Regions from separate parts of the Nocardioides aurantiacus genome, predicted to be linked through region 2. Evidence: riboswitches for the same ligand, from Rfam matches in the RefSeq annotation. Region 2 holds a riboswitch; each other region holds the start of a gene.

Region 1 (3,261 bases), 2.8 Mb from region 2:
TCAGCGAGATGTCGGGCACCAGCGCCCGGCCCATCACGGTGACCTTCACCGAGCGCTCGGTGTCGGTGACGATGCAGAACTGCGAGACGTCGGCGCCGGTGCCCGAGGTGCTGGGGATCATCAGCATCGGCGGGATCGGTCGGGTCACCTGGTCGACGCCGGCGTAGTCGAGGATGTCGCCGTCGTTGCTCGACAGGATCGCGACGCCCTTGGCGGCGTCGATGCACGAGCCCCCGCCGAGCGCGATGATGACGTCGCAGCCGCGGTCGACGTACCACGCGTGGGCAGCCCGGACCTCGTGGTCCTTGGGGTTGGGCGTGAGGTCGTGCCAGACCTGGGGGTCCAGGCGCGCGTCGCGGAGGTGGCCGAGCAGCAGGTCGACCCAGCCGGCCTCGATGACGCCCGGGTCGGTGACGACCAGCGGTCGCCTGGCGCCCAGCCGGGCGGCGGCGAAGCCGGCCTCGGCCAGTGCACCGACGCCGAAGACGACCTCGGGCGCGTGGAACTTCACGACCGCACCGAGCGCGGCGTCCCCGTCGGGGTCGCGCGGCACCCCGGGACCGAGGTCGGCGGTGCTGGCGAGGAGGCTCACGACTGCGTCCAATCTGAGGTGGCGCCGAGGCTACCCCCGCACCCGGCGCCGGGGGGAGTGCTCGGGTCAGCGTCCGGCCCGTGGGCTGCAGGTGGTGGAGACCGGGGCGCCCACAGGGTAGGCGTGACCCCCGTCACCAGTCCCTCTCCGATCGGACGGGCGCCCCACGGTCCGTCCGCGCCTCGGGCGGCCCTGACTAGCGTGGACCGCGTACGACGCACCGCAGCCGACCGACCCCGGTCGGTCACCGACCCCCGGGAGGGACCCCATGAGCGACCGCACCGAGCACGACGAGCAGGCACTGCAGCAGGAGAAGGTCGTGGAGATGATGCGCAGCGACCGGTTCTGCATGCTGACCTCGGTCGGCGACGAGGGCCGGCTGCAGTCGCACCCGATGACCCCCCAGGAGGTCACCGACGAGGGCGACGTCTGGTTCTTCATCGACACCACCAGCCACCACGCGGACAACATCCGCGCCGAGAAGCGGGTCAACCTGGCCTTCGCCGACGGCTCGACGTGGCTCTCGGTGGCCGGGCACGGCGACGTGCGCGACGACCGGGCCAAGGTCGAGGAGCTGTGGAACCCGATGGTCGCGGCGTGGTTCCCCGACGGCAAGGACTCCCCGGGGGTCGGGCTGCTGCACGTCGAGACCGACTCCGCGCAGTACTGGGACAGCCCCGGCGGCGGCCGCGTCGCCAGCGCCCTGTCCTTCGTGAAGACCCGGATCACCGGAGGTCGTCCGGCCGGCACGTCGGAAACCGTGGACCTTTAAACCAAACGGCACTACTCTCGTCTGGCTATCGCACCTCTCCCCCGGGATTCGCCGAGTCCTGCCCGTCCGGGGGCGACCCTCCGTCAGTCATGGGCAGGAGTGGGGGAACCACACGTTCCACGCAGCCGTCGCCAACCAGGCGTCGGGTGCTCGGGGTGAAGTCGCCGTGAGGCGGCGGAGCACTTTCCAGCTCCAACCCGACAGCTCACCTCACAGGCGTGGGAAAGGTCCTCATGTCCTCGCACGCCCTGCCGCGCCCGCACCACCCCCGCGCCCTCGCCCAGCTGCTCGTGATGATGGTGCTCGCCGCCGGCCTCGTGCTGGCCGGCCCCGCCGGTGACGCGTCCGCCGCGTCGACCACCAAGGTCCGCAACGCGACCAACATCGCCCTGAACCAGAAGGGCGACCCCTACCGCTACGGCGCCGCGGGGCCCGGTGCCTTCGACTGTTCCGGGCTCATCTACTACAGCTACCGCAAGGCCGGCATCTCGGTGCCGCGCACGTCGGGCCAGCAGGCGGCCCACGCCCGTCGCATCGCCAAGGGCAACATGCGCCGCGGCGACCTGATGTTCTTCCACAACGGCGGCCGGGTCTACCACGCCGCGATCTTCCTGGGCTGGAAGGACGGCCGGGCGCAGCTCCTGCACTCCCCCCGGAGCGGCAGCCGCGTCCACGTCACGCGGACCTGGACGACACAGTGGTTCGGAGGCACCCTCCGCGGCTGAACGGGCCTACGCTTCGGCGCATGACCACCCAGCACCTCGGCCGGCCGCTCGACACCGACGTCGCCGACGAGGAGCAGGAGTCGCGCACGCAGCTCGACGGCCTCTTCGAGGCCTCGCCGGCGTCCTCGTCGCACACCTCCGCCGCGGCGGTCCTCGCGTTCGTCGCGGGGACCGCCGCGGTGCTGCTGTCCCCCTTCTCGCTCCACCTCGGTCTGGCCGTGGTCCTGGCCGTGGTCGCGCTGGTCGCCTCCGTGGTCGGGCTGGCCCGGGCCAGCCGGCCCGGGACCGCCGGCACCGTGCTCGCCTCGCTCGGCATGGTCGCGGCGCTGGCGACCGCCGCCGTCGTCGGGCTCCGGTACGCCGGCATCGACACCGCCGTGGCCGATGGGCTGGGCCCGGCGCTGCGCGACGCCTCCGAGGCGCTGACCGCGCTCTTCCCCCGGCCCTGACGCCCTGCCCGGGAGGACCGCGGCGTTCGTCACCCACCCGTCCCCCGAGGAGCGCGATGCGGCTGCACCCGTCGGGGCAGCACGGCACGGCGTGAGGCTCAGGCGGGACTGAGCGCCAGCGCGACCCGCTGGGGCTCGCGGCCCCGGCGCGCGATCCGCTCCACGATCCCGAAGACCCGGAACTCCCAGCGGTAGCGCTCGCGCAGCCGGTGCTCCACCGCCGCCACCCGCGCCGGGTCGTCGCTGACGCTCGCACGGGCCTCGACCGTGGGCGCGCCCTCGGCCACGCGACCGCGCCGGTCGCAGGGACGCAGCGTCACCCGGCCGTCGCGGCGCAGCCGCTTCACCTTGCCGCTGCCGGCCGGCGTCCACACCGCGAGGCCCTCGGCGCCGTCGGGGACGAGCCAGACCGGGGTGGCCACGCCCTCGCCGTTGCGGCGGAAGGTGGTCAGCGAGACGAACCGCTCGTCGGCGAGGTCGCGCAGGGTGGTCGTCGGGGTGGTCACCGCCCCAGCGTGACAGGTGCGAGGCTGGGTCCATGTTCCACATCGGTGTCGACCTGGCCTGGGGACGTCGGCAGCCGACCGGTGTCGCCGTGCTCGACGACGAGGGTCGGCTGGTGCAGCTGGCGGCCGTGCGCACGGACGAGGAGATCCTCGCGCTGCTGGCGCCGTACGTCGACGGACCCTGCACCGTCGCCCTCGACGCCCCGCTCGTGGTCAC
Region 2 (3,261 bases):
GTGCTGCCCTACCACGGCGAGCGCTTGCGCGGCCCCGGCATCCGGCGCCGCCTGGGCGGCTGGGTGGAGCGCGGCGTCGTCGAGCCGAGCGTGGCCGAGGCCGTCGACCGCGTGCTCGACAACCCCGACTGGCTCCGCCTCGAGGGACACACCGTCGCCGTCCTCGGCGCCGGCGCCGAGATGGGCCCGCTGCCCTCCCTGGTGCGGTGGGGCGCCCGGGTCGCCGCCGTCGACCTGCCCCGACCCGACATCTGGCAGCGCGTCCTGACCCTGGCCCGCAACGGGTCCGGCACCGTCGTGGTCCCGACCCTGCACGACGACGACGGTCGCGCCCTCGACGACGTGGCCGGTCTCGACCTGCTGGCGCAGGTGCCGGCGATCGAGCGGTGGCTGGCCGAGCAGCCGGGCACGCTCGTGGTCGGCAACTACGTCTACGCCGACGGCGCGACCAACACCCGGGTGAGCACCGCCGTGGACGACCTCAGCCGGCGGCTGCTGGCCGACCGCGGCGACACGGCCCTGGGCTTCCTGGCCACCCCGACCGACGTGTTCGTGGTGCCGAAGGAGGCCGTGGAACAGTCGACGGCGTCCTACGAGAGCCGGTCGGGCCGCTCCAAGACGCTGGGCCGGCCGCTGCGGACCCTGTCGGGCGGGCGGCTGCTCCGGCGGCAGTACGTCGCCGGCTCCGACCCGGGCGTCAACGACTCGCTGGTCCCGCAGCAGGGGCCCAACTACGCCCTCGCCAAGCGCGTGCAGCGCTGGCGCGCCACGGTCGCGCGCCACGACGGGGTCACGGTGTCGATGAACGTGGCGCCCCCGACCCGCACCCGCTCGGTGGTCAAGAACCGGGCCCTCGCGGCGGCGTACGCCGGGGCGCACCGCTTCGGCGTGGAGGTCTTCGAGCCGGCGACCTCCAACGTGCTGATGGCCGCGCTGCTGGTGCACGACCTGCACACGCAGGGCGGCCCGCGCCACGAGCAGCCCTGGCAGGACGAGGCGTACGCCGCGTGCCACGGCGGGTTGTGGCGCACGGCCTACGCCCCGCGCAGCGCGCTCGGGCTGGCCGCGCTGCTGGGGTACGGCGCCGCCCGCGGCTGAGGCCCGCCCGGACGGACGGGCCTCACCGGCAGGTCAGGTCAGCGGACGCCGATGGCGCGCGAGCAGTGGGGCCACGCGCCCCAGCCCTGGTTGCGCTTGATCCGCTCGGCCACGCGGATCTGCTCGACCTTGGTGGCGCGGTGGGGCAGCCGGGCGAACTTCTTGCCGCCGAAGGCACGCCAGGTGCGGGGGCTGATCTGCAGACCGCCGTAGTAGCCGTTGCCGGTGTTGACGTGCCACCGGCTGGTCGACTCGCAGTGGGCCATCCGGTTCCAGGTGCGCGCGGTCGCGGCCTCGGCGGCGGGACCGGTGAGCACCGGGAGCGCCAGGACGAAGGCAGCGAGCAGCGACAGGACGAGCTTGCGCATGAGGGTTCCTCCACGCGCCTGCGAGGTTAGCTGTCGGGTTCGGGCCGGGGAGCCCGGTCACTGTCGTGACTTCACCCCGAGGACCGCGGTGCGGTCCGGGAAACCTGGGTTCCCCGCTCCTGTCCGAAAGGTTCGTGTGACACCCCCGCGCGGACAGGACTCGGCGGTCACGGGGGGACGCCCCGCGACGCGGGACAACGCACCCTAACCCCGGGTGAACGGGGTTGTCGCTGACCCGGGCGGGTGGTTCGGCACGGCACCGACCTACTAGTCCGGTGCCGTGCCGAGCCTGCCCGGGGACGCGCGTCAGGGCGTGGGGGCCAGGTCGCGCTCGGGGGCGGCCTCGCGGCTCGTCGCGGTCGGCCGCTGCAGCCGCTCGCCCTCCACGTCGACCTCGGGGAGCACCCGCGCGATCCAGCGGGGGAGCCACCAGGCCTTGTCGCCGAGGAGGTACATCACGGCCGGGATCAGCGCCATCCGCACCACGAAGGCGTCGAAGAACACCGCGGCGGCGAGGGCGAACCCGATGGACTGGATCAGCGGGTCGTCCTGCAGCACGAAGGCGGCGAAGACCGAGATCATGATCGTGGCCGCCGCGGCGACGACACGGGCGCTGTTGCGGAACCCGTCGACGACCGCCTCCCGGGCCGACATCCCGTGCACGAACGCCTCGCGCATCCGGGTCACCAGGAACACCTGGTAGTCCATCGCCAGCCCGAACACGATGCCGATGACGATGATCGGCATGAAGCTGACCAGCGGCTGGCCCTCGACCAGACCGAGCGCGCCCTCCTGGAAGACCAGGACGGTGGCGCCGAGCGTGGCGAGCACCGAGAGCAGGAAGCCCAGGGTCGCGGTCAGCGGCACCAGGAGCGACCGGAAGACGAGCATCAGCAGCAGGAACGCCAGGCCGACCACGACGGCGAGGTAGATCGGCAGTGCCTCGGTGAGCCGCTCGGAGACGTCGGTCTGGATGGCGGTGATGCCGGTGACGCCCAGCCGGGTGCCGGTCTCGGCCTCGATGTCGGACTGGTCGCTGCGCAACCGGTCGAGCAGGTCGAGCGTGCCCTGGTCCGACGGGCCGCCCTGGGGGGTGACGAGCACCTGCGCACCGACCCCGTCGCCGCTGGTGGCGACGACCTGGGCGTTGGCGACGCCGTCCTGCCCGGCGGCCCAGGCGACGACGTCGCCGAAGGCCTGCTGCGCCGACTGCTGGCCGGGGGTGCGGCGGGCGTCGACGACCAGCAGCAGCGGTGCTTCACGACCGGGGCCGAAGGCCTCGCTGACCAGGTCGGAGGCCTTGCGCTGGGTGGTGTCGACGGCGGAGGTGGAGTCGGTCGGCAGCGAGAGCTGGAGGCTCTGCAGGGGCACGGCGAGCGCGCCGAGGCCGACCACGACCAGCAGCACCACGACGACCGGGGCACGCCCGACGAGCCGGGCCCAGCGGACGCCGTTGTTGACGGCGAGGCCGTGGGCGTCGCGCTTGTCCTCGCGGCGTCGCACCCGCCCCGCGAAGGCCTTGCCGCCCAACATGCCGAGCAGGGCCGGCAGCAGGGTGAGGGCGACCAGCACGGCGAGGAACACCGTGCCGGCGGCCGCGAGACCCATCGAGGTCAGGAACGGGATCCCCACGATGCTCAGCGCGCCGAGCGCGATCAGCACGGTCAGGCCGGCGAACACCACGGCCGAGCCCGCGGTGCCGACCGCGATGCCGACGGCGGCCCGCCGGTCGTCGGTACGCCGCAGCTCCGTGCGGTAGCGGGCCAGGATGAACAGCGTGTAGTCGATGCCGACC
Region 3 (3,261 bases), 320 kb from region 2:
CACCCTGCTGGGCGCGAGGCGGCTCCAGGTCCACCTCCTGCTCGCAGGCGCTCAGCGAGAGGGCTCCGAGGACGGCGACCAGCACCGCGGCGACCAGGGTGCGCCACCGGCGCGGTGGGTTCCGCACGCCGCCGGAGCGCACGACGCCGCCCGCCCCACGAGGGGGACGGGCGGCGTCGGCGTGGCGTCGGTCAGCCAGGGCGGACCGCGCCGGAGTAGGGCATGTCGTGCAGACCCGAGACCTGGACACCGGAACCGGGGTTCAGCGCGTTGACGACCTGGCCGTTGCCGACGTAGAGGCCGACGTGGCTGATCGGGCTGTAGTAGAAGACGAGGTCACCGGGCTGCAGCTCACTCTCGGAGACGGGCGTGCCCGCAGCGTACTGGGCTCCCGAGTTGTGCGGCAGCGAGACGCCCTGCGTCGCCCACGCGGCCATGGTGAGCCCCGAGCAGTCGAAGGAGCTGGGACCGGAGGCACCCCAGACGTAGGCCTTGCCGACCTGCGCCATGGCGTAGGAGACCGCGGAGCTCGCGGACCCGTCGGGCGCCGCCGGAGCCGCCGGAGCAGCCGCTGCCTGCTCGGCCTCGCGCTCCTCCCGGCGCTCGGCGAGCTCGGCCTCGAGGGCGTCGACCTTGCCCTGGGCCCGGTCGACCGCACCGGCGGCCGTGGCCTCCCGGGCGGCGAGCTTCTTGGCGGTGGCCCGCTGGTCCACGAGGGCCTGGCGGACCTGCGCGCGACGCTGGGTGAGCTGCTGGGCGGTGGCCTGGGACCGCGCCACCTGCTCGATGCGACCGTCGGTGTCCTCGGACACGACGCTCACGTTGCTGAGCAGCACCTCGGAGTCGGCCGGGAGCGAGGTCGCGCTCGGGGCGGTGCTGCCGCCGGAGACCTGGTGCTCGGCGAGCACGTCGGTCGCCACCTGCTCGCGCACGGTCTCCGCGAGGGTCTTCGCGCGCACGATGCGCTTGGTGAGGGTCTTGACGCGCTTGGTGCTGGTCGTCACCCGGGTCTGTGCCCGGTCGTGACGTCGATCGGCGGCGGCTGCCGCCGGGGCCACGTCGTCGACCGCGGCCTGCGCGGCGTCGATGCGGGACTTGAGCCTGTCGTCGGGGGCCGCGGTGGCGGGAGCGGCCTGGACGACGCCGAGGCCGGTGAGGCCCAGGGCGAGGGCCGCTCCTACTGTTGCGCGGGCATGGGGGTACTTCCAACCGTCGTTCACGAGCGGCCGGTCTCCTCTTTGTCTCAACGCCTACCAGGTGAGCTGACGGGTTCGGGCCCAAAGAACGCCCTACCAGGTGCGTGACGGCACGATCGGTGCTGTCGGCGCCTGGATTCACCCCAGGAACATGGGTCCCCGGCTCCGGCCACCCCTCTCCCCCCAGGAGACGAGTCCGGACTCGGCGCGGCCGGCGTGGGCACCCGGTCGGTGCCCGCTGACGACGGCCAACAGCGCTCGACACTAGGTCAGGCCCGCTGGCACTCCAAGTCGAGACCGTGGACGGACGGTGTGGCGTTGTTCACGCGGACTCGATCTCGGGGCCGCTCACGGGCGTCACCATCCGCAGCGGCGGCACGAGCCCGGATCCCGCCAGGACCTCGAGCGCGTGGGCCTCCTCGGCGTCGAAGCCGAGCTCGGGAGGCGGGCCCAGGAGCACCGTCACCACGCAGTCGTGGCAGGCCAGGCCACGCACCAGGCAGGTGTCGCAGTCGATGTGGACGCTCATCGGGGTCTCCTTGCAGAGCGGGGGAAGGCCGGTCACGAGCACTCCAGCACCCGCCACCGACAACCCGGGCCGGCACACCTCCGCCCGTCCCGTCGGCACGCTCCGACCGTCCGTCGCGACGCCACGCCGGGCCGGCCCTCCACGGCCTTGTCGGTGCCCCCGCCTAGCGTCCCTCCCATGAGCAGGTGGGACAGCCAGATGAGCTTCGACGAGCTCGGTCGTCCCCTGCGCGAGACCACCTTCTGCGTCGTCGACCTCGAGACCACCGGCGGGTCCGCCAAGCAGGGGTCGATGATCACCGAGATCGGCGCGGTCAAGGTCCGCGGGGGCGAGGTGCTCGGCGAGTTCCAGACCCTGGTCAACCCGCACGCCGCCATCCCTCCGTTCATCGCGGTCCTCACCGGCATCACCAACTCGATGGTGGCCACCGCGCCGTCCATCGAGTCGGCGCTGCCGTCGTTCCTGGAGTTCGCGCACGGCTGCGTCCTCGTCGCGCACAACGCGCCCTTCGACGTGGGCTTCCTCCAGCACTTCGCGGCCCAGCAGGGGCGTCCGTGGCCACGCTTCGAGGTGCTGGACACCGCGCGCCTCGCACGCCGGGTGATCACCCGTGACGACGCCCCCAACTGCAAGCTCAGCTCGCTCGCGGTGGCCTTCGGGTCCGCCACCACGCCCGACCACCGGGCCCTGTCCGACGCCCGGGCCACCGTCGACGTCCTGCACGGCCTGATGGAGCGCCTCGGGGGGCTGGGCGTGCACACGCTGGAGGAGCTGAGCACGTTCAGCTCCCGCGTCAGCCCCACGGTGCGCCGCAAGCGTCACCTGGCCGAGCACCTGCCGCACGCCCCCGGTGTCTACCTGTTCCGCGACGACCGCGACGAGGTCCTCTACGTCGGCACCTCCCGCGACCTCCGCACCCGGGTGCGGTCCTACTTCACCGCCTCGGAGTCCCGGGCGCGGATGGGCGAGATGGTCAACCTGGCCGGCTCGGTCGACCACGTCGAGTGCGCCACGCCGCTCGAGGCGGGGGTCCGCGAGCTCCGCCTGATCGCCGCCCACCGGCCGCGCTACAACCGTCGCAGCCGTCGCCCCGACAAGGTCACCTGGCTCAAGCTCACCGTGGAGCCGTGGCCCCGGCTGTCCCTGGTCCGCAAGGTCGCCGACGACGGCGCCGACTACCTCGGCCCCTTCTCCTCGCGCCGGACCGCCGAGCGCTGCCTGGCCGCGCTCCACGAGAGCTTCCCGGTGCGGCAGTGCACCGACCGGCTGCCCCTGACGCCGACGCGCACCCCGTGCGTGCTGGCCGAGATGCAGCGCTGCCTGTCCCCCTGCGACGGCAGCGTCGACGTGGACACCTACGCCCACGAGGTGGCCCGGCTGCGCGACGCGCTGCGGCAGGACGCCGACCGGGTGGTCGAGACCCTGACCCAGCGGATGGCGACGCTGGCCGAGGGCGAGCGCTTCGAGGAGGCGGGCGTGCACCGCGACCGGCTCTCCGCGTTCGTGCGCGCCGCGTCGCGCACGCAACGGCTGGGG

Evidence for each region. A riboswitch is a leader RNA that binds a small molecule or an ion and turns the genes downstream of it on or off. The one in region 2 is predicted to bind cyclic di-AMP.
Region 1: linked by a shared signal. The riboswitch ahead of EDD33_RS18620 (C40 family peptidase) and the one ahead of EDD33_RS04880 (transglycosylase family protein) in region 2 are both predicted to bind cyclic di-AMP.
Region 3: linked by a shared signal. The riboswitch ahead of EDD33_RS06390 (C40 family peptidase) and the one ahead of EDD33_RS04880 (transglycosylase family protein) in region 2 are both predicted to bind cyclic di-AMP.

What each region holds. Positions count from the first base shown of each region.
Region 1 covers NZ_RKHO01000001.1:3,844,070-3,847,330, forward strand. Annotated here, with positions in the region: gene EDD33_RS18610 (iron-containing alcohol dehydrogenase) at 1-592, opposite strand, end outside; gene EDD33_RS18615 (pyridoxamine 5'-phosphate oxidase family protein) at 861-1,364, shown strand; cyclic di-AMP (ydaO/yuaA leader) riboswitch at 1,404-1,596, shown strand; gene EDD33_RS18620 (C40 family peptidase) at 1,583-2,089, shown strand; gene EDD33_RS18625 (hypothetical protein) at 2,110-2,538, shown strand; gene EDD33_RS18630 (PPOX class F420-dependent oxidoreductase) at 2,637-3,044, opposite strand; gene EDD33_RS18635 (DUF429 domain-containing protein) at 3,077-3,261, shown strand, end outside.
Region 2 covers NZ_RKHO01000001.1:1,019,728-1,022,988, forward strand. Annotated here, with positions in the region: gene EDD33_RS04875 (hypothetical protein) at 1-1,098, shown strand, start outside; gene EDD33_RS04880 (transglycosylase family protein) at 1,137-1,466, opposite strand; cyclic di-AMP (ydaO/yuaA leader) riboswitch at 1,468-1,608, opposite strand; gene EDD33_RS04885 (MMPL family transporter) at 1,773-3,261, opposite strand, start outside.
Region 3 covers NZ_RKHO01000001.1:1,337,159-1,340,419, reverse strand. Annotated here, with positions in the region: gene EDD33_RS06395 (hypothetical protein) at 1-127, opposite strand, end outside; gene EDD33_RS06390 (C40 family peptidase) at 192-1,220, opposite strand; cyclic di-AMP (ydaO/yuaA leader) riboswitch at 1,233-1,414, opposite strand; gene EDD33_RS06385 (hypothetical protein) at 1,519-1,725, opposite strand; gene EDD33_RS06380 (DEDD exonuclease domain-containing protein) at 1,903-3,261, shown strand, end outside.